Regions from separate parts of the Mucilaginibacter sp. P4_A11 genome, predicted to be linked through region 1. Evidence: riboswitches for the same ligand, from Rfam matches in the RefSeq annotation. Region 1 holds a riboswitch; each other region holds the start of a gene.

Evidence for each region. Region 1 has a riboswitch for S-adenosylmethionine ahead of AC1DUD_RS29935 (O-acetylhomoserine aminocarboxypropyltransferase/cysteine synthase family protein). Riboswitches for the same ligand answer to the same signal wherever they lie in the genome.
Region 2: another riboswitch for S-adenosylmethionine. It lies ahead of metH (methionine synthase); the one in region 1 lies ahead of AC1DUD_RS29935 (O-acetylhomoserine aminocarboxypropyltransferase/cysteine synthase family protein).
Region 3: another riboswitch for S-adenosylmethionine. It lies ahead of AC1DUD_RS06975 (TlpA family protein disulfide reductase); the one in region 1 lies ahead of AC1DUD_RS29935 (O-acetylhomoserine aminocarboxypropyltransferase/cysteine synthase family protein).

Annotation. Positions count from the first base shown of each region.
Region 1 covers NZ_JBFUHE010000026.1:5,075-12,857, reverse strand. The annotation lists gene mqnE (aminofutalosine synthase MqnE) at 1-1,191, opposite strand, end outside; gene AC1DUD_RS29950 (hypothetical protein) at 1,284-1,802, opposite strand; gene AC1DUD_RS29945 (trans-sulfuration enzyme family protein) at 1,898-3,013, shown strand; gene AC1DUD_RS29940 (hypothetical protein) at 3,010-3,948, opposite strand; SAM riboswitch class I at 4,289-4,399, shown strand; gene AC1DUD_RS29935 (O-acetylhomoserine aminocarboxypropyltransferase/cysteine synthase family protein) at 4,647-5,966, shown strand; gene AC1DUD_RS29930 (homoserine O-acetyltransferase family protein) at 6,057-7,112, shown strand; gene AC1DUD_RS29925 (homoserine dehydrogenase) at 7,112-7,783, shown strand, end outside.
Region 2 covers NZ_JBFUHE010000007.1:229,615-237,397, reverse strand. The annotation lists gene AC1DUD_RS15975 (S41 family peptidase) at 1-606, opposite strand, end outside; gene murQ (N-acetylmuramic acid 6-phosphate etherase) at 713-1,519, shown strand; gene AC1DUD_RS15965 (hypothetical protein) at 1,625-2,191, shown strand; gene AC1DUD_RS15960 (Bax inhibitor-1/YccA family protein) at 2,378-3,109, shown strand; SAM riboswitch class I at 3,243-3,352, shown strand; gene metH (methionine synthase) at 3,523-7,227, shown strand; gene metF (methylenetetrahydrofolate reductase [NAD(P)H]) at 7,418-7,783, shown strand, end outside.
Region 3 covers NZ_JBFUHE010000002.1:722,711-730,493, reverse strand. The annotation lists gene AC1DUD_RS06990 (isocitrate lyase/PEP mutase family protein) at 1-302, shown strand, start outside; gene nagA (N-acetylglucosamine-6-phosphate deacetylase) at 589-1,776, shown strand; gene AC1DUD_RS06980 (glucosamine-6-phosphate deaminase) at 1,796-2,566, shown strand; SAM riboswitch class I at 2,687-2,799, shown strand; gene AC1DUD_RS06975 (TlpA family protein disulfide reductase) at 2,918-3,487, shown strand; gene AC1DUD_RS06970 (SusC/RagA family TonB-linked outer membrane protein) at 3,865-7,047, shown strand; gene AC1DUD_RS06965 (SusD/RagB family nutrient-binding outer membrane lipoprotein) at 7,053-7,783, shown strand, end outside.

The DNA of each region.
Region 1 (7,783 bases):
GTTAATTACCGGTAACTTGTAATACTGGGGTTTTGGCTCATCGCCAAATTCAACGTTGGTATAATCTGTTACCACATTATATAATGTATCACGTTCGATGGGTTGACGGCCTACATGTTTAATTAATTCAACCAGTTGTTTGGTGCTCATGCCCGGATGCTGTTCTTCGGCACCCGCCATCGAATAAATTTTTGTCGTGTCATCCAATGTGCCATCAATATCATCAACGCCGAAATTAAGCGAAAGCTGCGCCGTTGTACGGCTGATCATTGCCCAATAAGCTTTGATGTGGTCAAAATTATCGAGGTAAATACGGGCCACAGCATAGTTACGCAAATCTTCAATCACAGAAACCTCGGGTACATGCGACATCTGGTTATCCTTGTTACGGAATTTAAGCGGGATGAATGTTTGGAAACCACCGGTTTTGTCCTGTAGTTGGCGCAGGCGATCCATATGGTCGATACGGTGTTTATATTCTTCAATATGACCGTAAAGCATGGTTGCATTTGAACGGGAGCCAAGCTTATGCCATTCTTCGTGAATAGCCAGCCATTGATCGGCAGTACATTTATCTTTCGAGATTTGGTCCCTTATTTCAGGATCGAAAATCTCTGCACCGCCGCCGGGGATCGAATCCAGACCAGCCTCTTTCATCAGGCGCATGCCTGTAGCGTAATCAATTTTGGCTTTTTTGAAAATGTAATGGTATTCAACCGGGGTAAGGGCTTTAATATGCAATTCCGGGCGGTGGGCACGGATGCGGGCAAAAAGCTCCTGGTAAAAAGGTACATCATATTGCGGCAATACGCCGCCTACAATGTGGACCTCGGTAACCGGCTCGCCGTCATATTTGGTAACCATGTCGAACATCTCATCCATGGTGTACTCCCATCCTTCTGATTTTTGTTTCAGCAGGCGCGAGTATGAACAAAATTTGCAGTCGTAAACGCAAAGATTGGTTGGCTCGATATGAAAATTACGATTAAAATAAGTTTTATCGCCGTGGCGCTCCTCGCGGATATAGTTGGCTAAAGTGCCAAGGTATCCAAGCTCGCCCTGCTCGTAAAGCAAAACGCCTTCATCAAAAGTGATGCGTTGTTTATTTAGTACCTTTTGGGCAATGTGCTTTAAGTCAGCAGATAAATTCGGATCCTGGAGCAATACCTGTAAATTATCTGAATTATGCATCATTATAAATTTGGCCAAATGTACAAAAAAGCATAAAAGTAATATGCGTTATGACACATATCGGCCAAATTATCCGGTAAATTACATTAAGGTTACAGTGCCTTGATCTCACTTATGGAAATCCCTGTTGAGCAATCGTCCTGGCAGCCATTAGGCACATAACTGGCATCAGAGATCATACCGTTATTATTGGTTTCAAAATAAATGGTATTTTTTTTCTTATCAGCCGCGAGCCATTCGCTTTTTGCTTTTTGGTATACCTGATCAAGGGTAAGTAATGACGCACCTGAATTATGCTGCCCTAAAGACACTTTGTCTTCGTGCCATTGTTCCCTTATCGTTTTGCCGGGGGCGCCATTTGGTGCGTAAACTAATGTATATGATAAAAAGTCACGGGCTACTAATACACCATTTTGAACAGAAATCTTTGTTTCTGAGCCGTAACCAAAAACTGAACCGGCGTTAACAGTATAGGTATATGAGTTTTTACTTTCAGTCTTGAAGCTTTGCCATACTTTATAGCTTTTGTCATAAGCAGTTTCGTTAGCATCTTTTTTGCAGGCTGATAAGCCGGTGATAACAAATAAGATCAGGATAAAGGTTCTCTTCATGTGGATAGGTTTTACAGCCTATTCGATTAAAAATAAAAAAACGCTACAGCTAATAACAAATATTCTTGTTTATTTTGGGCGATAAGCATAAAACCATGAAAACTGAAACTATAGCTATACACGCCGGAAACCATGTTGATGAAGCAACAAGGGCCGTAATACAACCCATTATTATGTCAACCACGTTTGAGCGTGGCGAGGACGGTGGTTTTCCGGCAGGTTATATTTACAGTCGCTCGGCAAACCCTAACAGGCATGCGTTGGAGAACGTGCTGGCTAAACTGGAAGGCGGTATTGAGGCTGCTTCTTTTTCTTCGGGTAATGCAGCAGGGATGTCTGTTTTTCAATCGCTTGAACCAGGCACGCACATTATTGCCCCTGATGATATGTATCATGGCTTGCGCAATCAGCTTAAAACCCTGTTTGCCGGGATCCTTACTTTCGATTTTATCGATGTAAACGATACTGAAGTTTTGCAGCAACATATTAAGCCAGAAACAGGTTTGATCTGGATAGAAACCCCTTCAAACCCGTTATTGAAAATTACAGATATAAAAAAGGTAGTAGCAATTACCAAATCAAAAGGTATTAAGGTTTTATGCGATAATACCTTTGCAACCCCGGTTTGTCAGCGGCCGCTTGAATTAGGCGCTGATATGGTGATGCACTCGGCTACCAAATATTTCGGCGGGCATAGCGACTTGATGGGCGGCGTTTTGATTACTGCCGAAAAGAACGATTGGTGGGCAAAAATCAGGCAGGTGCAGGAAATGGGCGGTGCTATCCCCTCGCCTATGGATTGTTATTACCTGGTGCGTAGTATTAAAACGCTGCCGTACCGCGTAAAAGGCCATGTACAGAACGCTCAACTGCTCGCCGAATACCTCGAACAACATCCTAATGTTGAAAAAGTGATGTACCCCGGTCTGCCATCGCACCCTCAGCATGATATCGCTAAAGATCAGATGCTGGCTTTTGGCGGTATGCTATCCTTTATTATTAAGGGAGATGAAAATGATACGCATAACATTATCAATAAGCTCAAGCTATTCATCAAAGCTACCAGCCTTGGAGGCGTAGAAAGTTTAATAGAACACCGTGCTACAGTTGAAGGGCCTGATACTAAGACTCCCAGAAATTTATTAAGGGTTTCGGTTGGGCTGGAGCATATTGACGATTTAATTGCTGATATGGAGCAGGCACTGGCTTAATGCGTGTTTTTTTCTTTTTCTTTGTCTTTATTGAATGAGTTTACTAGTATGTTAGCGGTAATTATTACACCATAATTTTTGTTTGTAATTCCGTATTCTTTTATAAGTTGATGCTTGTCAATGATTATTAATTCCTTGAATATTTTGTCATTTATCCCAGCTAAATTTCCTTCGTAATTAGTTTTAAGTATTTTTTTATTGAGGATATATTGAATTTGAGAAATGTTAGCCGGATTAGAAATAAGCTTAGCATAACCCGAAGATTTTGATTTGAAATACGTTTGATAACGATGGATATCAAATTTTTTGGTTTCTACATAGATCAATCCATATTTTGCTTCACGGCCGTACTTTATTATTGCACTTGCATCTTTGTAAACAGAAACAGTTGCAACATCATTAGAGTTAAGTTTGTTTAAATCATCCCCCCTTACTCGTACACTATCGATAAAATATACTGGTTCGTTATTTTCAGTTTCGCCAGTTACATACTCATGGGTGTCTTCTTTCATCACTCCATGACAGGATAGTATCAAATCTGCACCTTCCACGGGTTTTTCCATGTAATATGCTTCATCTATAGGGAATAATGGCTTTTTAGTGCTATCTATCTTAACATAAAATGAAATAGTATCATTGGAAAAATTCCAATAATCGGAACAACCTCTGGTATTCCATTGCTCTTTAAATGCAGGATATAGTTTGAACAGATCTTTAAGCACCAATTTACTAAGATCAATCATTTTCCCGTCGGGCAATTTCCCCGCAAATTCTTTTGTTAACCTGATTTTGCTAATTAGATCAGATTTTTGATCTTGCTGAAATATCATTCCCGGATATTTGGGGGTCGAATATCCCTCGTCTGCTATATATCTTGAATCATCTCCAACGCAATTTGCCGTTAGATCCATTTCTTCAACTATTGTAGCTTTCAAACCGGGGTCAGATTTCTTTAAATCAGCAATTGTGGTTTGACAGAGGCAAATATTATTTACGATGATTTTTTTGAAAGATGTTGAATCATTTGTTTGAGAAAAAACATTTGTAAAAAAAACGGATAGGACTACAATAATTATAAATGATTATTGAAGCGTATTTTCCAGCATAAGGAATAGGTATTAAAGATATCTGCTAAGGTATAAAAGTTTTCATTCGCATTAGTTACAAGCCTTTTGAAATAAAATTTGGTACATTACCATATAAGGCCTTATATTTGGAACATTATTTGGTAGCGATACCATAGTCGATCAATCCTCCGCACATAGTTCGGGTTTTGATTTATAAAGAAGCGGCGAGAGATCAGGCTCCATGACCCGCTGGCAACCCTTCAGTGTTGAAGAAGGTGCCAATTCCTGTCCCGGCAAATAACACCGGGGAATATAAATTTTTAACCATGAAAAGTTTAATTAAATTTACGCAACGCAACACTTTTTACACCTCAAACGGTAACGTACAATATATTAGCTCCCCTATTAGCTGTATTTGTATGTGTTGCTGCTGTTGATGCTTAGCACGCCCCTGCTTTCATTTCATTGAAAATGCGCGTGCTGTTAAACCGGTTAATTCAAACCGGCTTGTCAAAATCCATCTAACATTCAAAAATCTAAATTAAACACATTAAAAAAATCAAACTATGTCTGCCTTAAAATTTGAAACCTTACAATTACATGCCGGCCAGGAAGTTGATCCAACAACAGGTTCACGTGCAGTGCCGCTTTATCAAACTACTTCATACGTATTTAACAGTGCCGAACATGGTGCAAACCTGTTTGCGCTGAAAGAATTTGGCAATATTTATACCCGCATCATGAACCCTACTACCGATGTGTTTGAAAAACGCATTGCAGCTTTAGAGGGTGGCGTAGCGGCGCTGGCAACGGCATCGGGACAGGCGTCACAATTTATTGCTTTAAATAACATCCTGCAGGTGGGCGATAATTTTGTTACTTCTCCTTTTCTGTATGGTGGTACTTATAATCAGTTTAAAGTAGCCTTTAAACGTTTGGGTATCGATGTACGCTTTGCTAAAGACGATACCGCAGCCAATATCGAAGCACTTATTGACGATAAAACAAAAGCTATTTTCCTGGAAACTATCGGCAACCCAGGTTTTACCATTGCCGATTTTGAAAAAGTAAGCGAAGTTGCCAAAAGGCACGATCTGCCATTAATTGTTGATAATACTTTTGGAGCAGGCGGTTACCTCTTCCGCCCTATTGAGCATGGTGCTAATGTGGTTGTGGAATCAACTACCAAATGGATTGGCGGGCATGGTACCAGTATTGGCGGTGCTATTATTGATGCCGGTAATTATAACTGGGGCAATGGCAAGTTTCCGCAATTCACTGAGCCATCTGAAGGTTATCACGGATTGGTATTTAACGATGTATTCGGTATCGGCGGCCCCTTTGGCAATATCCAGTTCATTATCCGGGCACGTGTAGAAGGTTTACGGGATTTCGGCCCGTCGCAATCGCCATTCAATGCGTGGCTTAATATCCAGGGACTGGAAACCCTTTCATTACGTGTACAACGCCATGTTGATAATGCACTGCAATTAGCCAAATGGCTTGAGCAGCATCCGCAAGTGGCAAGRGTGAATTACCCCGGATTGGAATCATCATCATATCATGATCTTGCTAAAAAATATTTAAAAAATGGTTTTGGCGGCGTATTGTCGTTCGAGATCAAAGGTGATAAAGCGCAGGCCAGCCAGGTCATCAACAACCTGAAACTGGTGAGCCATTTAGCCAATGTGGGCGATGCAAAAACACTGATCATACAGCCATCGGCAACAACGCATCAGCAATTATCTGATGAAGAGCAATTATCAGCCGGTGTTAAACCTGCATCATTGCGTGTTGCAGTGGGCATTGAGCATATTGATGATATCAAAGCTGATTTTGAACAGGCTTTTGCAAAAATTAAGCAAGGTGCGGGTGAGTTAGTTTAACAATGTATAGTTTTTTTTAAGTGATATAGTAAACGTTATTACAGGTTGCAGCCGGAAATTCCGGCTGCGCCTGGAATAACAAACAAAAGAATGAACGCAGAGATATTTAAATACACTGATACTTTTGAATTTGAATCGGGCCGGCAGATTGAGGGTTTAGAGATAGGCTTTCATACATACGGCAGGTTAAATAAGGAAAAAAATAACGTTGTTTGGGTTTGCCATGCGCTTACAGCCAACAGCGATGTACTTGACTGGTGGAAAGGTCTTGTGGGTACAGGTTACTTCATTAATCCTGAAGAGCATTTTATAGTTTGCGCCAATATTTTGGGCTCTCCTTACGGTACTACCAGTCCGCTGAGCATTAACCCGGTTACCGGTCAGCCATACTATCTCTCCTATCCCCAGTTTACCACAAGGGATATGATTAAGGCGCATCAGCTACTTGCCGATCATTTACAGATTGACAGTATTCATATATTAATTGGCGGCTCTCTTGGGGGCCAGCAAGCTATGGAATGGGCAATTATTGAGCCCGAGCGGATCAAAAACCTTATCCTGATAGCCACTAACGCCAAACACTCGCCATGGGGTATTGCCTTTAACGAGTCTCAGCGTTTAGCTATAACTGCCGACCGCACTTTTTATGCCAACGCGCCAGATGGCGGCCAGAAAGGTTTAAAAGCAGCACGTAGTATTGCGTTGCTGAGCTATCGTACTTACAAAACTTATGGCATTACCCAGCAGGAAGAAGGTGATACTGTACAGGACGATTTTCGCGCCTCAACTTATCAAAATTACCAGGGGCAAAAGCTGGTGAACCGTTTTAATGCCTATAGCTATTGGTATTTAACCAAAGTGATGGACTCGCACAATGTAGGCCGCGGCCGTCATGGAGTTGAAAAAGCGTTAAGCCTCATCAAGGCAAAAACTTTGGTTATCGGCATCTCTTCGGATGTTTTGTTCCCAATAGAAGAACAGCAATACCTATTTAGGCATATCCCGAAAGCGGCCTTTGCCGAACTGGATTCGTTTTATGGGCACGATGGGTTTTTAATTGAAACAGAAGCATTAACAAACATATTCACATCGTTTTTTAAAACCGATGTGAAAGGAAAAATTATAGAATTGCAACGTACAGCGTAATGAGTAAAAAGTTAAATATCGGCCTCTTCGGATTTGGGGTTGTAGGCCAGGGTTTATATGATATCGTCAAAACAAAGCATTTAAATATCGAGATAGTAAAATTTGCTATCAAGGATCCAAATAAAAAGCGTTCCCTCCCAGCCCACCTGTTTACTACCGACAAAGAGGAATTGCTTAATAACCCTGAGATCAATACCATTGTTGAGCTCATTAATGATACCGAAGCGGCTTTTGAAATTGTTTCGAGGGCTTTAAAATCAGGAAAGAACGTTGTTTCTGCCAGCAAAAAAATGATTGCCCTTCATCTCGAGGAATTGATCGAGATCCAGCATCAATATGGTACATCTTTATTGTATGAAGGTGCAGTTTGCGGCAGTATCCCTATTATCCGTAATCTGGAGGAGTATTACGACAATGAATTGCTGCACTCAATAAGCGGTATTTTTAACGGCTCATCAAACTACATACTTTCGAAAGGTTTTATTGAAGGATTGGATTATGATAGCGCGTTAAAACAAGCCCAGGATCTCGGCTTTGCCGAAACCGACCCAACCAGCGATGTTGGTGGCTTTGATGCCAAATATAAATTGGTGATTGCTGCTGCACATGCTTACGGGGTAGTTGTACAGCCCGATGAGGTATTTAACCTGGGCATCCAGAACCTTGCGGCT
Region 2 (7,783 bases), on a different contig from region 1:
TGTTTGGGCATCGGCCATATAAGCGGCGTCAACACTGCTCAAATCCACATGACCGCGTTTAACCTTAAGCATTTCCAGGTTTTTGCTTAAAGGAGGCAATACGGTCAACTTTATTTCGGCATCCTTCTCGCCCCTGAAAACACCATTTATCCGGGCAGCCGTAAGTTTACTGCCCGAAAACTTTTTATCATCAACATTGATCACCTTACTCCCTACCAGCAATCCTGCCTTTTCGGCCGGGCCACCGGCATAAACCTGCGTAATGATCAGGGTATCGCGAAGCAACTGGTATTCGATACCGATGCCGTTAAAACCACCATCTAACCGTTCATTTATAGATTGAGCCTGCTGCTGCGGTAAATAAAGCGAATGCGGGTCGAGGTTTTGAAGCAGGTTATTTACTGATACTCCTTCAATGCTGTCAATGTTAACGCTGTCAACATAGTTGCGGTCAACTAACTGCAGCACCTTGGCAATTTTACTATTGGAAGTAAATGAAAGACCGAGGTTATGGGTCGCAAAATCCCTGTTAAGCAACAAGCCTATCATTATCCCCAAAAATAGCAGGATCATTGTCCGGAAAATTACACCCGCGGTCCTCTTCATAACTTATAACACAAAGTTAACAAATGCAAGGTCAATAATTTTTACCTGCACCCTTGCATTTGATGATTTTTACCGAATTTTGTTATAAATTATTTGAAAATAGGCTATGGAAACCACCACCGAAAGGGAATCGCACTATAAAGACCTCGAAAAACAGACCGTTAGGGAAATTTTAGAAAACATTAATAACGAGGACAAAACGGTTCCCCTTGCTGTTGAAAAGGCCCTACCGCAGATAGAAACCCTTGCAACCATCACCGCCGAAAGGATGAAAAACGGCGGCAGGTTGTTTTATATAGGTGCCGGCACCAGCGGCAGGTTAGGTGTGGTTGACGCTTCAGAATGCCCGCCAACATTCGGCGTTCCGTTTGATATGGTGGTGGGTTTGATAGCGGGAGGTGATGGTGCTATCCGTAAAGCAGTTGAATTTGCCGAAGATGATGCAGTACAAGCATGGATAGATCTGCAGGAATTTGATATAAATGAAAAAGACGTGGTGGTTGGCATTGCAGCTTCGGGCACTACGCCTTATGTAATTGGCGGCCTAAAAACTGCTAATGAACATAATATCGTTACAGGTTGCATTGTTTGTAACAGCGGCAGCCCGGTAGCGGCCGTGGCGCAATACCCGGTTGAAGTGGTGACCGGGCCTGAGTTTTTAACGGGTTCAACCCGTATGAAAGCCGGTACCGCGCAAAAATTAGTTTTAAATATGCTGAGCACAAGCGTAATGATCCAGCTTGGCCGCGTAAAAGGGAACAGGATGGTTGATATGCAGTTAAGCAACCATAAATTGGTGAACAGGGGCACACACATGGTAATGGACGAAACCGGGCTGAGCGAAGAAGAAGCAGCCGGGTTATTGAAACAATACGGCAGCGTACGGAACGCTGTTGATCATTTTAAAAAATAAACTGAATTTGAAGATGTGTTGATTTGAAAATTTGAAGATGCCAGGCCGCATTCGATAAATTTTTAAATTCAAAAAATTCAGGTTCAGAAAATTGAAACTAACACAATGCACGAAATTGAACCATATTACCGCTGGCGAGATGACTATGTAGCATCTGAAGATGAGTTTTCGCCTTTCTATGCTACCGAATACAGCGAATTTGAATTTGACAAACAGGTTTACAATTACCTGCTGCATCCCCAGTGGGATTCATTCGGCTCTAATACACTTTATCTTAAAGTGCTTTTTGCCGATTATGACAAAGGCTACACTATTATTGAATTGATAGGTGAATGGAATGATGCCATTAATAACGACATCATGCTGTTGAAGCGTGAGCTACTCGACCTGATGATCGATAATGGCATCACGCATTTTATCCTGATAGGTGAAAACGTACTCAACTTTCACTCAAGCGATGATTGTTATTATGAAGAGTGGTTCCAGGATGTAGAAGATGGCTGGATAGCAGGCATCAACTTCCGCGACCACGTGATTGACGAATTTAAACGCAACAACATCGACTATTACATCAACTTCGGCGGCGAGCTCGATAACCTTGGCTGGCGGGCGTTGAAACCCGTACAGGTTTTCAAAAAGGTAGAAGAGCAGTTAATGAGGAGGCTGAATTAACGTTAAACCACCGCGTCATTGCGAGGTACGAAGCAATCTCCGACAGTACAGAGAAATCTGCATAGCCGCTCTGCTTCTTGGGGATTGCTTCGTACCTCGCAATGACGTGATGTAGATAGCCGTATTATCTCTTCACCTTACATTCACTTTTTATTCATAAATTCGTATATTATTTAATAACAAAAAATGGAAATTAAAGATCCCGAATACGTTTATAAAAACGTAATACAATTAAATGAACAAGATGCATCGCGCAAATTCATAGCTAATGTATTTGTGTGGATGTTTGTTGCCCTGGGGCTTTCAGCCTTATGCGCGTTCATATTTTCAGGCAACCAGGCATTATATGAAATGCTTAGGGACCCAATTACAGGCGGCAATACAGGCTTAGGCACTATTGTTATGTTTGCGCCGCTTGCTTTTGTACTTATTATATCATTTGGCTTTAACCGCTTATCATATGGTGTAGCAGCATTGTTGTTCATCGCATTTTCAGCAGTTATGGGCATCAGCTTAAGCTATATACTAAGAGTATATACAGAAAGCTCGGTACTTGGCGTATTTATTACAACTTCTGTTGTTTTTGGCATAATGGCTGTAGCTGGTTATACCACCAATACAGATTTGACCAAGTTTGGATCAATCATGATGATGGGCCTTATTGGTATAATCGTTGCCTCACTGTTTAACATGTTTATGCATAGCACCCAGTTAGAATATATCATTAGCTATGTTGGCATTGCAGTATTTGTAGGTTTAACTGCTTATGATGTTCAGAAACTTAAGCGCATAGGCGCAGGTCTTGAATACGGCACATCATCAACAAGCAAAATGGCCCTTTTAGGCGGTTTAACATTGTATCTTGATTTTATCAATCTTTTCCTGATGATCCTCCGTTTATTCGGCAGAAGAAGATAATCTCATTAAGAAATTCGATCAAAAAGCTGCCTTCAAAAAGGGCGGCTTTTTTTGTTTAACAATGTGGCTTAGCTATGATATATCGTAAACGTTATACACTTGCAAATGATAACTTTATTGCGCAACTTTGCAGTGCTTATGGAGAAAGACGGAGGGATTAGACCCTGCGATGTCTTAGCAACCTGTGCTTCACAAGGTGCTACATTCTACTCAGCAGCCAAACGGCACTGGGACAGATAAGCGAAAGTCATGATAACACCCGACTTTTCGAGATAAGCTTTTTATTTATTTGTGATTGCACTGATTTGATACGACTGACCAGCTATTTGCTTAATACGTCAGTAGATCATAATAATCTTTAAAATCAAACCAATCAGTGAAATCATCAAATAAAAAATCGGTGAAATCAAAAAATGGACATTAGAAAAGAATTACAGAAACGCATCCTGGTGATTGATGGGGCAATGGGTACCATGATACAACGGTACCAGCTTACCGAAAAGGATTTTCGGGGAGAGCGTTTTCGCGATCATCATAGCGACCTGCAGGGCAATAATGACCTGCTCAATATCACACGTCCTGATATTATCAAGGCTATCCACGCCGAATACCTAGAAGCCGGGGCAGATATCATTGAAACCAACACGTTCAGTACGCAGGTAATCTCCCTCGCCGATTATCACCTGGAAGAGCTGGCTTATGAACTAAGCTACGAGGGCGCTCGCATTGCCCGTGAAGTAGCTGATGAGTATACTCTACGCAATCCTGCCAAGCCGCGCTTTGTAGCCGGTGCCGTAGGCCCAACAAACCGAACGGCTTCCCTATCGCCGGATGTAAACGATCCGGGATACCGTGCCGTTACTTTTGATGACCTGGCCGATGCTTATTACGACCAAGTGCGTGGTTTGGTTGATGGCGGTTCACATTTATTATTGGTTGAAACCATTTTTGATACCCTGAATGCCAAGGCTGCACTTTTCGCCATAAAACGCTATGAGCTGGAATGTAAAGCTGCAGGTAAGGATTTTCCTGCTTTTCGCGATAGCGGTGGCATCATGATCTCTGGTACTATTACCGATGCTTCGGGCCGTACCCTTTCGGGGCAAACGGTTGAAGCTTTCTGGAATTCGATAAGCCACGCTAACCTGCTTTCGGTAGGTTTAAACTGTGCTTTGGGTGCCAGGGAAATGCGCCCTCACCTTGCCGAGCTTTCCGAAAAAGCAGGCGTATTTATATCCGCCTATCCAAACGCCGGTTTACCCAACGAGTTTGGTCAGTACGATGAAACCCCGCATGAAACCGCTCACCAGGTTGATGATTTTATCAAAGCCGGGCTGGTTAACATTGTTGGTGGTTGCTGCGGTACCACACCCGAACACATTAAATGCATTGCTGATAAAGCTGCCAAATATCCACCCAGGCTTATCCCGGAAATTGAACCGGATATGCGCCTGAGCGGCCTGGAATCCGTTACCATAAAACCCAAAAGTATTTTTGTGAACGTGGGTGAGCGTACCAATATTACAGGCTCGCCAAAGTTCTCTAAACTTATTCTTGCCGAAGATTATGAAGCAGCCTTATCTGTTGCCTTGCAGCAGGTAGAGGGCGGTGCGCAGGTTATCGATATTAACATGGATGAGGGCATGATCGATTCGGAAGCGGTGATGGTGAAATTCCTGAACCTTGTAGCCTCCGAACCCGATATCGCCAAGTTGCCTATCATGATCGACTCCTCAAAATGGACGGTGATCGAGGCCGGTTTGAAATGCGTGCAGGGTAAAGGCATCGTGAACTCCATTTCCCTTAAAGAGGGAGAGGAAAAGTTTAAAGAACAAGCTGCCAAGATCCTGAGCTATGGTGCAGCAACTGTAGTGATGGCTTTTGATGAAACAGGCCAGGCCGATTCATTGGAACGCCGGATCGAGATCTGTAAACGATCATACGATATCTTGGTGAATGAAGTGGGGTTCCCGCCGCAGGATATCATTTTTGACCCTAACATCCTTACCGTTGCTACCGGTTTGGAAGAACATAACAACTACGCGGTTGATTTTATTGAAGCCACCCGCTGGATCAAACAAAACCTTCCCCATGCTAAAGTAAGCGGCGGGGTGAGTAATATTTCCTTCTCGTTCAGGGGTAATAATACGGTGCGCGAGGCTATGCACTCGGCATTCCTGTACCACGCTATTAAAGCCGGTATGGATATGGGTATCGTAAACGCCGGGATGCTGGAAGTTTACGAACAGATCCCTAAAAATCTGCTTGAACTGGTAGAAGACGTGCTGCTTAACCGCCGCCAGGATGCTACCGAACGCCTGGTCGAATTTGCTGATACCATCAAAAGTAAAGGAAAAGAAATTGTACGCGATGAAGAATGGCGCAAAGGTACCGTTCAGGAGCGCCTCTCCCACTCGCTGGTAAAAGGGATTGTTGAATACCTTGACGATGATGTGGAAGAAGCCCGACAGGCCTACAGCAAACCGCTTGAAGTAATTGAAGGTCCGCTGATGGATGGCATGAACATCGTAGGTGACTTATTTGGCGCAGGGAAAATGTTTTTGCCACAAGTGGTAAAATCGGCCCGTGTTATGAAAAAGGCTGTGGCTTACCTGCTGCCTTTTATTGAAGAAGAGAAAAGAAACAACGCCAATGCCGATCAGCGCTCCAACGCCGGTAAGGTTTTAATGGCTACCGTAAAAGGCGACGTGCATGACATCGGTAAAAACATAGTTGGCGTGGTGCTGGCCTGTAACAACTTCGAGGTGATCGATCTCGGCGTGATGGTACCTGCACAACGTATTATTGAAGAAGCTAAAAAACAAAACGTTGATATCATTGGCCTGAGTGGTTTAATTACCCCTTCGCTTGATGAGATGGTACATTTCGCCAAAGAGATGGAACGCGAAGGGTTTACTATTCCGCTTATTGTTGGCGGCGCTACCACTTCACGCATCCACGCTGCGGTAAAAATTGCCCCTCAATACTCGGGCGCAGCTATTCACGTGCTGGATGCATCCCGCAGTGTTACCGTGTGCAGCAACCTCATGAGCAAGGATAACCGCGATGGCTACATCCAGGGCATTAAGGACGAATATGCCAAAGCCCGCGAGGCACATGCCAATAAAAAATCCGACAAGCGCTTCGTAACTATCGACGAAGCCCGCGCAGGCAAATTCCAGATCAGTCTGGATGGCGATGTGGCACCGAAACCGGCATTCACCGGCACTAAAGTATTTGAAGCCTATCCGCTGGAAGAATTATTGCCTTATATCGACTGGACACCATTTTTCCATACCTGGGAACTTCGCGGCAGCTATCCAAAGATCTTTGATGATAAGTTTGTAGGCATTGAAGCCAAAAAGCTATTTGATGATGCACAAGTGCTCATGAAACGCATTGTAAAAGACAAATTATTAACAGCCAGCGGTGTTATCGGTTTTTGGCCGGCAAACAGCGTGGGGGATGATATTGAGCTGTATACTGATGAAACCCGCGCGGAGGTGCTAACCCGTATCCACACCCTACGCCAGCAGGCCGAAAAGGTGAAGAACGATCCGTATTATGCCCTGTCGGATTTTATCGCACCAAAAGAAAGCGGCGTACCTGATTACTTTGGAGGTTTTGCCGTAACCACAGGTTTAGGTTGCGATGAACTGGTAGCCGAGTTTGAGGCTGATCATGATGATTATAACAGCATCATGGCTAAAGCCCTTGCCGACCGCCTTGCCGAAGCCTTCGCTGAAAAAATGCACGAACTGGTACGTAAAGAACACTGGGGTTATGCCAAAGGCGAACAGCTAAGCAATGTTGACCTGATCAAGGAAGAATACCAGGGCATTCGTCCGGCACCAGGTTATCCCGCCTGTCCGGATCATACCGAAAAAACCACGTTATTTGAGTTGCTGAAAGCAGAAGATAACGCACACATGCACCTTACCGAAAGCCTGGCCATGATGCCGGCCGCATCGGTAAGTGGTTTCTACTTCGCACATCCGCAGGCAAGGTATTTCGGTTTAGGGAAGATCAGCAAGGATCAGGTTGAGGATTATGCCGTGAGGAAACAAATGCCATTGGAAGATGTGGAGAGATGGCTGGGGCCGAATATTAATTATTAAACTAAAATGATATAAACCATGTCATCGCGAGGCACGAAGACAACCGACCGTAGGGAGCTCATTAATACCTATAAAAATCAAATTATAATTATTAATAATCCCAAACAGTACAGGGCGAACCTGCCAATCGGGGATTGCTTCGTACCTCGCAATGACGGATACAAGATAAGATACGTACCTAAAACGGCCAATGAAAATACCTGAACACATAGCAAACGCCAACGGCAAAACACTTTTTTCTTTTGAATTGATCCCTCCTTTAAAGGGACAGAGTATCCAGGGCATTTATAATGCCATTGATCCGCTGATGGAGTTTAAACCTCCGTTTATTGATGTTACCTCGCTTCGCGAAGATTTCATTTATAAACAGCACCCTAACGGCTTACTGGAGAAACTGGCTTATCGCAAGCGCCCGGGCACCATCGCTATTTGCGCGGCTATCATGAACAAGTATAAGGTGGATACCGTTCCGCATTTGCTTTGCGGTGGCTTTACAAAAGATGAAACCGAGAACGCGCTTATTGAGCTGGAGTTTTTAGGTATTGAAAACGTGCTG
Region 3 (7,783 bases), on a different contig from region 1:
GTTTACCCAATGCACTGGAAGACGCCTTAACCCGGACTAAACTTTACCAGGATACAGGTGTACATGGCTTGTTTTTTCCTTGTATCACTCAAATAGCTGATATTGAAAAAGTAACTGCGTTGTCCCGTCTCCCCGTTAATGTAATGTGCATGCCCGGGCTCCCGGATTTTAAGAAATTACAGGATGCAGGTGTTAAAAGGATCAGTGCAGGCCCTTTTTTGAATATGAACATTTACAAGGCGTTGGAAAGCTCAATTGAAAAGATAACTGCCGAAAATAGTTTTGCGAGCCTCTTTAATTGAAGCCGGTAAATCTCAACTATAGGTTGTAAGGAGATGAAAACTTTTTTGCAATACTTGAGGTTATTGTGGATGTAGTTATAAATCTACAAATAAGTTTAGGTTAAAAGTCCCTGCGGCGAGCGTTAGGGGCTTTTTGTTTTTTATAGGATTAACGGCGTAGTGTTTCAATGATTTTATGAAACCGAGTCGTGAATAATTTATGTCGCGTTTGTAAGGAATATAATAAATTATTATTTTCGTGTACGTACACGTATTGGTTTCGAATTTAACATTATCAGTATCATTAATGGATTTTCCGGATTTAAAAATCGTCAATGCAAAAATTATCACCCCAACGCGGATCATCAGGAACGGTACTTTACTGGCCCGAAACGGGAAGATCATCGCTATTGCTGAAGGCAATATAGATAGTGCAGGTGAAACGGTAATTGATGCGGGTGGTAAATACCTGTCGCCCGGATTTATTGATATTCATGTACATGGCGGCGGCGGGCATGATTTTATGGATAATACCGTAGAGGCTTATCTCGAAATTGCAAAGCTGCACGCCAGTCACGGTACAACTGCCTTTATGCCCACAACATTAAGCTGTGAGCAGGATGCTTTACTCAAAACCCTGAGTTTGTATGAAGAATCGGAACCGTTAAACAAAGACGGGGCACAGTTTTTGGGGATGCATATTGAGGGGCCATACTTCGCTATGGAACAGCGTGGTGCGCAGGATCCCCGCTTTATCCGCTTGCCTGATCCAAAAGAATATCATGAAATTTTACAGCATTCATCCATAGTAAAACGATGGAGTGCAGCTCCCGAGTTAAAAGGCGCGGTTGAATTTGGACGCTTCCTAAAATCAAAGGGCATCTTACCTTCCATAGCGCATACTAACGCCATTTATGAAGAGGTGCTTGAAGCCTATGAAAACGGATATACGCATATCACTCATTTTTATTCGTGCATGTCGGGTGTAACCCGGCGTAACGCTTTCAGGTATGCCGGGGTTGTTGAAAGCGGTTATTTGCTGGAGGATATGACAGTGGAGATCATTGCTGATGGTAGGCACCTGCCACCGGCTTTACTTAAGCTTGTTTATAAGATCAAGGGACCGGAAAAAATTGCTCTGATAACCGATGCGATGCGTGCCGCCGGAATGCCGCCAGGCGAAAGTATTTTAGGCGATCTTCGTAACGGTCTGAAAGTGATAGTAGAAGATAATGTGGCAAAACTACCCGACAGAAGCGCCTTTGCCGGAAGCGTTGCAACTACTATTCAACTGGTTAAAAATATGATCACCCTTGCCGACGTGCCTGTAATTGATGCCGTGAAAATGATGACCACAACCCCGGCTACAATTATGAAATCAGATGATATAATGGGATCAATAACTGTTGGTAAAAATGCCGACCTGGTGATCTTTGATGATGAAATCAATCTGCACAAAACCATCATCGGCGGTAAAATTGTTTATTCCATTTAAAATAGTTGATAATACTTCCATGTTAAAGCAAATACAGGCAGAAAAACTCGAGGTGATCGTGCTGGAAAACCGGGCATCCCTTGGTCAAACGGCGGCTAAAATGGTGAGCGAAAAAATCAAAGAATTGCTGCTTAATAAGCCTGTAATCAATATGATCTTTGCGGCAGCGCCTTCACAAAATGAATTTCTGGATGCTTTGGTGAGCGACGGCAGTATTGAATGGCAAAAAATAAATGCTTTTCACATGGATGAGTACTTCGGTTTACCTCATGCTGCCACTCAATTGTTCAGCAGTTTTCTTAAGCGGATGCTTTTTGAACGGGTCCCATTTGCATCAGTCAATTATATTGATGGTAATGCGGCAAACTACAAAGCCGAATGTGAACGCTATGCCTTGCTGTTGAAAAATAACCCTGTTGATATTGTTTGCATGGGGATAGGGGAGAATACCCATATAGCGTTTAACGATCCTCATGTAGCAAACTTTCATGATCCGGAAATAATAAAAACAGTGCAGCTGGATCAGGCCTGCAGGCAACAGCAGGTTAACGACGGTTGCTTTGAAACTTTAGATGCAGTACCCGAATACGCACTTACATTAACTATCCCCGCCCTGGTGGCTGCTTCCTATATATTTTGCATGGTGCCCGGCGCTAATAAAGCGGATGCGGTAAAATATACCCTGCAACAACCTGTGTCGGAGCGTTATCCTTCCACCATCTTAAAAGCACATAATAATGCTATACTTTTTGTTGATGCTGATAGTTTTAGCCTGATTAAGCAGGTTTAGCAGCATTAAAAATGACACGTCTTCCCGGGCTTAATTCATTTTATTGCAATAATTATATAAAGTCTATGGTTTTAGTAGAATTTATATATATTTGTATCATCAAACGGTTCTTTGAATATTTTATTATCAAGAAAGACTGAGGGAAAGGCCCTGTGATGTCTTAGCAACCTGTAAGCCCACTGTTATAAAGGTGCTAATTCCTATCTGTCCAAATGGGGCGGAAAAGATAATGTAATACGCTATTGCCTTGCATAGTGCAGGGCGTTGTATACTTCCTTTTCTCTCTTCATTTTCTTGCTAACAAAATATTGAAATATCACCGGCTGATATTACGGTTTAACATGTATAGCAATGAACATTAAACATTTACTTTTTACCTGCTCGCTTTCAATAACCACATTGCTGGCTGCTGCACAAACACAAACTGCTGCCGATCCTGCCACTGTAGATCGCGGTTATATCGTAAAAACAGGCGATGTTGCTCCTGCCGATTTCGAACTTGTACTCACCGACGGTACTAAAACATCATTAAAGCAATTACGCGGCAAAGTGGTTATCCTGCAGTTTACTGCAAGCTGGTGCAGTGTATGCCGCGAGGAAATGCCCCATCTCGAAAAGGAGATCTGGCAGGCTTATAAAGATAAAGGCCTGGTTTTAATAGGCGTTGACCGCGATGAGCCGCTCGAAAAAGTAAAAGGTTTCCATCATGATATAAATATCAGCTACCCGCTGGCGCTTGATCCTGGTGCCGATATTTTTGGCCGGTTTGCCAACAAAAAAAGTGGAGTTACCCGCAATGTAGTTATCGACCGCGATGGAAAGATCGTTTACCTCACCCGTTTATATGATAAACAAGAATTTGCATCCATGGTAAAAGCTGTTGATGCTTTGGTGAATAATAAAACAGCATCTATCAACTAAAAATCGTTAATGGCAGCCCTGTTTGCTGTCGTCAATTAAAAAACAATCTATCTGCACTTATTTAATACCCGTTTTTATGAAAGCAAAAACTACCCCCTTACACAACAATGCTTTAGTTCCATTGAACCAGTCAACCTGCAAGCCCTTTTATTCAAGTATGCAAAGCATGCGTTGTTGCTGTTAATTTCTTACAGCATGTATGGTATTAATGTCTGCGCTTGCTGCAGCTTGCTATGGCGTTAATAAATACTAGCCCCCTAATCAATTCTTTACAGTTACAATTAGGTTTATAAGCCTGGCATTTTATGCCTGCTAAGGCTATTGCCATGTTTTTTGTACCTGTATCGGCATCAAAAATTAATACAATTTTAATTATCATGTTAAAAATTTACAAGCTATTACTGGCAATTATATTGCCTTTTATTCTCGTCCAAACGGTTGCGGCGCAATCCGTTAAAATAAGCGGGGTGGTAACCGCTAAGACCGACGGGCTGCCGCTGCCTGGTGTTAGTGTATCTGTTAAAGGTAAAACTACGGGCGCTCAAACCAATGTGGATGGTAAATTTACCATCAATGCCAATGTTAATGATGTGCTTAGGGTAAGTTACATCGGCTTTGCTACACAGGAGGTACCGGTTACACAAAATTCATCAACCTTAAATATAGTGTTGGTTGAAGCAGCCAATTCATTAAATGAAGTTGTCATAACAGCCCTCAATATCTCAAAAGATAAAAAGTCGTTGGGTTATTCCGTACAGGGTTTAAAATCAAAAGATATATCTGAGGCAAAAGAAACCAACTTTGTAAATGCGCTGACAGGTAAAATTGCGGGTGTACAGGTTACCAACAGCCAGGGTGATATGGGTTCATCGCGTATCATTATCCGTGGCGAAACTTCTATTTCCAGCAATAACCAGCCCCTATTTGTAGTGGATGGGGTTATAGTTGATAATACCCAGTTTTTGGGAACTAATGGTTCAAGGGATTTTTCCAACGCTATTTCTGATTTGAATTCTGAAGATATTGAATCGGTAAGCGTATTGAAAGGTCCAAACGCTGCGGCACTTTATGGTTCACGTGCGGCCGCAGGCGTTATCCTCATCAGGACTAAAACAGGTAAAGGCGCGAAAGGATTGGGCGTTACGATAAACTCCAACACCAGCTTTTCAAATGTGCAGATACTTCCAAATTACCAGAACCAATATGGTCAGGGCTCAAATGGTAAATTCAGTTATGTAGATGGCAAAGGCGGCGGTGTTAACGATGGTGTTGACGAAAGCTGGGGCCCTGCATTGGATGGTTCCTTGATCCCGCAATTTTATTCAAACGGGCAGGCTGTTCCGTTTGTGGCGCATCCCGATAACGTAAAAGACTTTTTCAAAACCGGTGTTACTTTGAATAATGGTATCGCGATAGCAAGCAGCAGCGATAAAAGCGATTTCAGGTTATCATACAATAACTTGCATCAAACAGGTATTGTACCTAATACTTCGCAGGGACGCAACTCTTTTGCCTTAAACTCAAGCTATCGTATTAATCCTAAATTAACAGTAAACACTATTGTCGATTTTAGTAAAGATGATGCTGATAACCTTCCTGGCGCATATGGTAAACGCGCAACCAGTACCATGCTGCAGTTTACCTGGTTTGGCCGCCAGGTTGATATCAACAGGCTTAAAAATTATAAGGATGCTAACGGCAATACCTTTAACTGGAATAACAGCTACTACAGTAACCCTTACTGGCTGGCTTATGAAAATACAGTTGGGCAGCACAAAAACCACTTGATAGGTAGCATCGAATTGAATTATAAGATCATTGATGGTCTTTCGGCAAACTTCCGTACCGGGACTGATTATTATAACGACCGCCGTAAGATCAAAGTGGCGTATGGCACTAACGGAACGCCGTTTGGTTCATACGAAGAGGATGCTTACAGCGTAAACGAAAACAATACTGAGGCCAGGTTGCAATACACTAAAAAGCTTAACAATGATTTTTCGCTTGACGTATTTGGCGGTGGTAACATAGCCGTTAGAACAACCGAGCGAAATGACCAGATAGCGCCTAAACTTGCGGTTGCAGGTTTATACACATTGAGTAATTCCCGCGATCCGTTGGTTTCAACCAGCGAATATGGTAAACTTAAAACCTACAGCTACTTTGGCTCAGCACAGCTTGGTTTCAGGAACTACGCATTTATTAACTTTACAACCCGTAACGATTGGTCGTCGAGCTTACCGGCAGATGCGCTGTCATATTTCTATCCTTCAGTTAACGGAAGTTTAGTGCTGTCTGAAGCATTGGGTATTAAAAGCGATGTACTTACTTATGCAAAACTAAGAGGTGGCTGGTCAAAAGTAGGTAAGGCTACTGATCCTTATCAATTGCTTAATGTTTTTACCTCTTCAACGCTTTTTGGCTCAAATCCGCAACAAAGTTTTTCGGCTACTGAGCTGAATGATCATCTTAAGCCAGAAACTACAACATCAGCCGAGGCTGGTTTTGAACTGGGTTTTTTCCACGACCGGGTACACCTGGATGTGAGTGCCTATAACACCAATAGTACCAACCAGATCCTTACCGTACAGGTAAGTTCATCAACAGGCTATGGTTACAAAGTAATAAACGGGGGCCGTATCAACAACAAAGGTCTTGAGGTTCAGCTGGGCTTAACCCCGATTAAATCTAAAGGGTTTACCTGGGATATCACCACCAACTATTCATTAAACCGCAGCAAGGTAGCTGCACTTGATGCTGATGGCCGCTTGCAAAGTGTGGTATTAGGCACGGATCGTACGGTACAGGTTTTAGCATCGCTTGGGCAGCCTTATGGTGCGCTTTACGGTACAGCTTACACACGTAACGCTTCCGGGCAAATCATTATTGATGCCAACGGTACACCGGTATTCAATACCACTAAACGCTATCTGGGTAAATTTACACCAAACTGGCTGGGAAGCATTAATAACAGCTTTACCTATAAAGGTATTAACCTAAGCTTTTTGGTTGATGCACGCTTTGGCGGATCTATTTATTCAAACACAAACCGCACAGGTACCTATACCGGTGTACTGGCCTCAACTTTACCAGGCCGCGGCGCAGCTAACGGCGGTTTAAGCTACTACTATCCGGGCAATAATACATCGGCAGCGGCAATACAGGTAACCGGTGCAGCTCCGGCAGGTGTAACCGTATATAACGACGGTATGATATTTAAAGGGGTAAAGGCCGATGGTTCGCCAAATACTACTATTATACCGGCACAGTCGTATTATAAAGGCTTTACCAATATTGACGAGGCATTTGTATATGATGCTTCTTACATCAAGCTTCGTGAAGTAAAGCTGGGTTATTCTTTACCGGCTAAATGGGTTAATAAGATAGGTTTCCAGGGGGCTACATTCTCGGTAGTTGGCCGTAACCTATGGATCATCCATAAAAATGCTCCGAACATCGATCCGGAAACTGCCTTTAATACAGGAAACGGCCAGGGATTGGAAGACCTTACCCTGCCTACTGTACGCAACATCGGTTTTAACGTAAACCTTAAATTTTAAACATCATGAAACTTAAATATATCAGCATACTATCTGCCGCGGTTTTACTGTCGGTTACATCGTGCACAAAAGACCTTGTAAAGCTTAATCAAAACCCTAACGGTTCGCAAACGGCGCAACCCGATTACTTGTTGACCGCAGCTACCAAAGCCACTTCCGATACTTATTGGGGCGTAGCCAATAACATGGATGCCAGTTTGCTTTTTGTGCAATACTGGTCTAAAATCCAGTATACCGATCCCGACAGGTATATTTATGCCAGCAGCGCTTTTGAAGAGCTTTGGAGCACGGGCTATGCAAAAAGTATTGTAAACCTTAACCAGATCATTAAAATTGGCGATGCACAGGGTAATACCAACTATAAAGGCGTAGCGCTGGTGCTACGTTCATGGACGTTCAGTTTGTTGACAGAGGCTTATGGCAATGTCCCTTACAAGCAGGCAGCCAATATTGACCAGTACCTTACACCAGCATATGATGCCCAAAAGGATGTTTACTTTGCTTTGCTGGATGACTTGAAAGCCGCTCAAACAGCGCTCAATCCTTCGGGCAAGGCTATAGCTGGTGATGTGATATATGGTAACAATATTGCATCATGGAAAAAATTTGCCAACTCTTTAAGGTTTCGCATTGCTTTACGTATAGCCGATAGAGAACCGGCCAAAGCCAAACAAGTGCTGGCAGATATCCAGGCCGAAGGCGGCTCATACATCAGCTCGAACGCTGAAACAGCTCA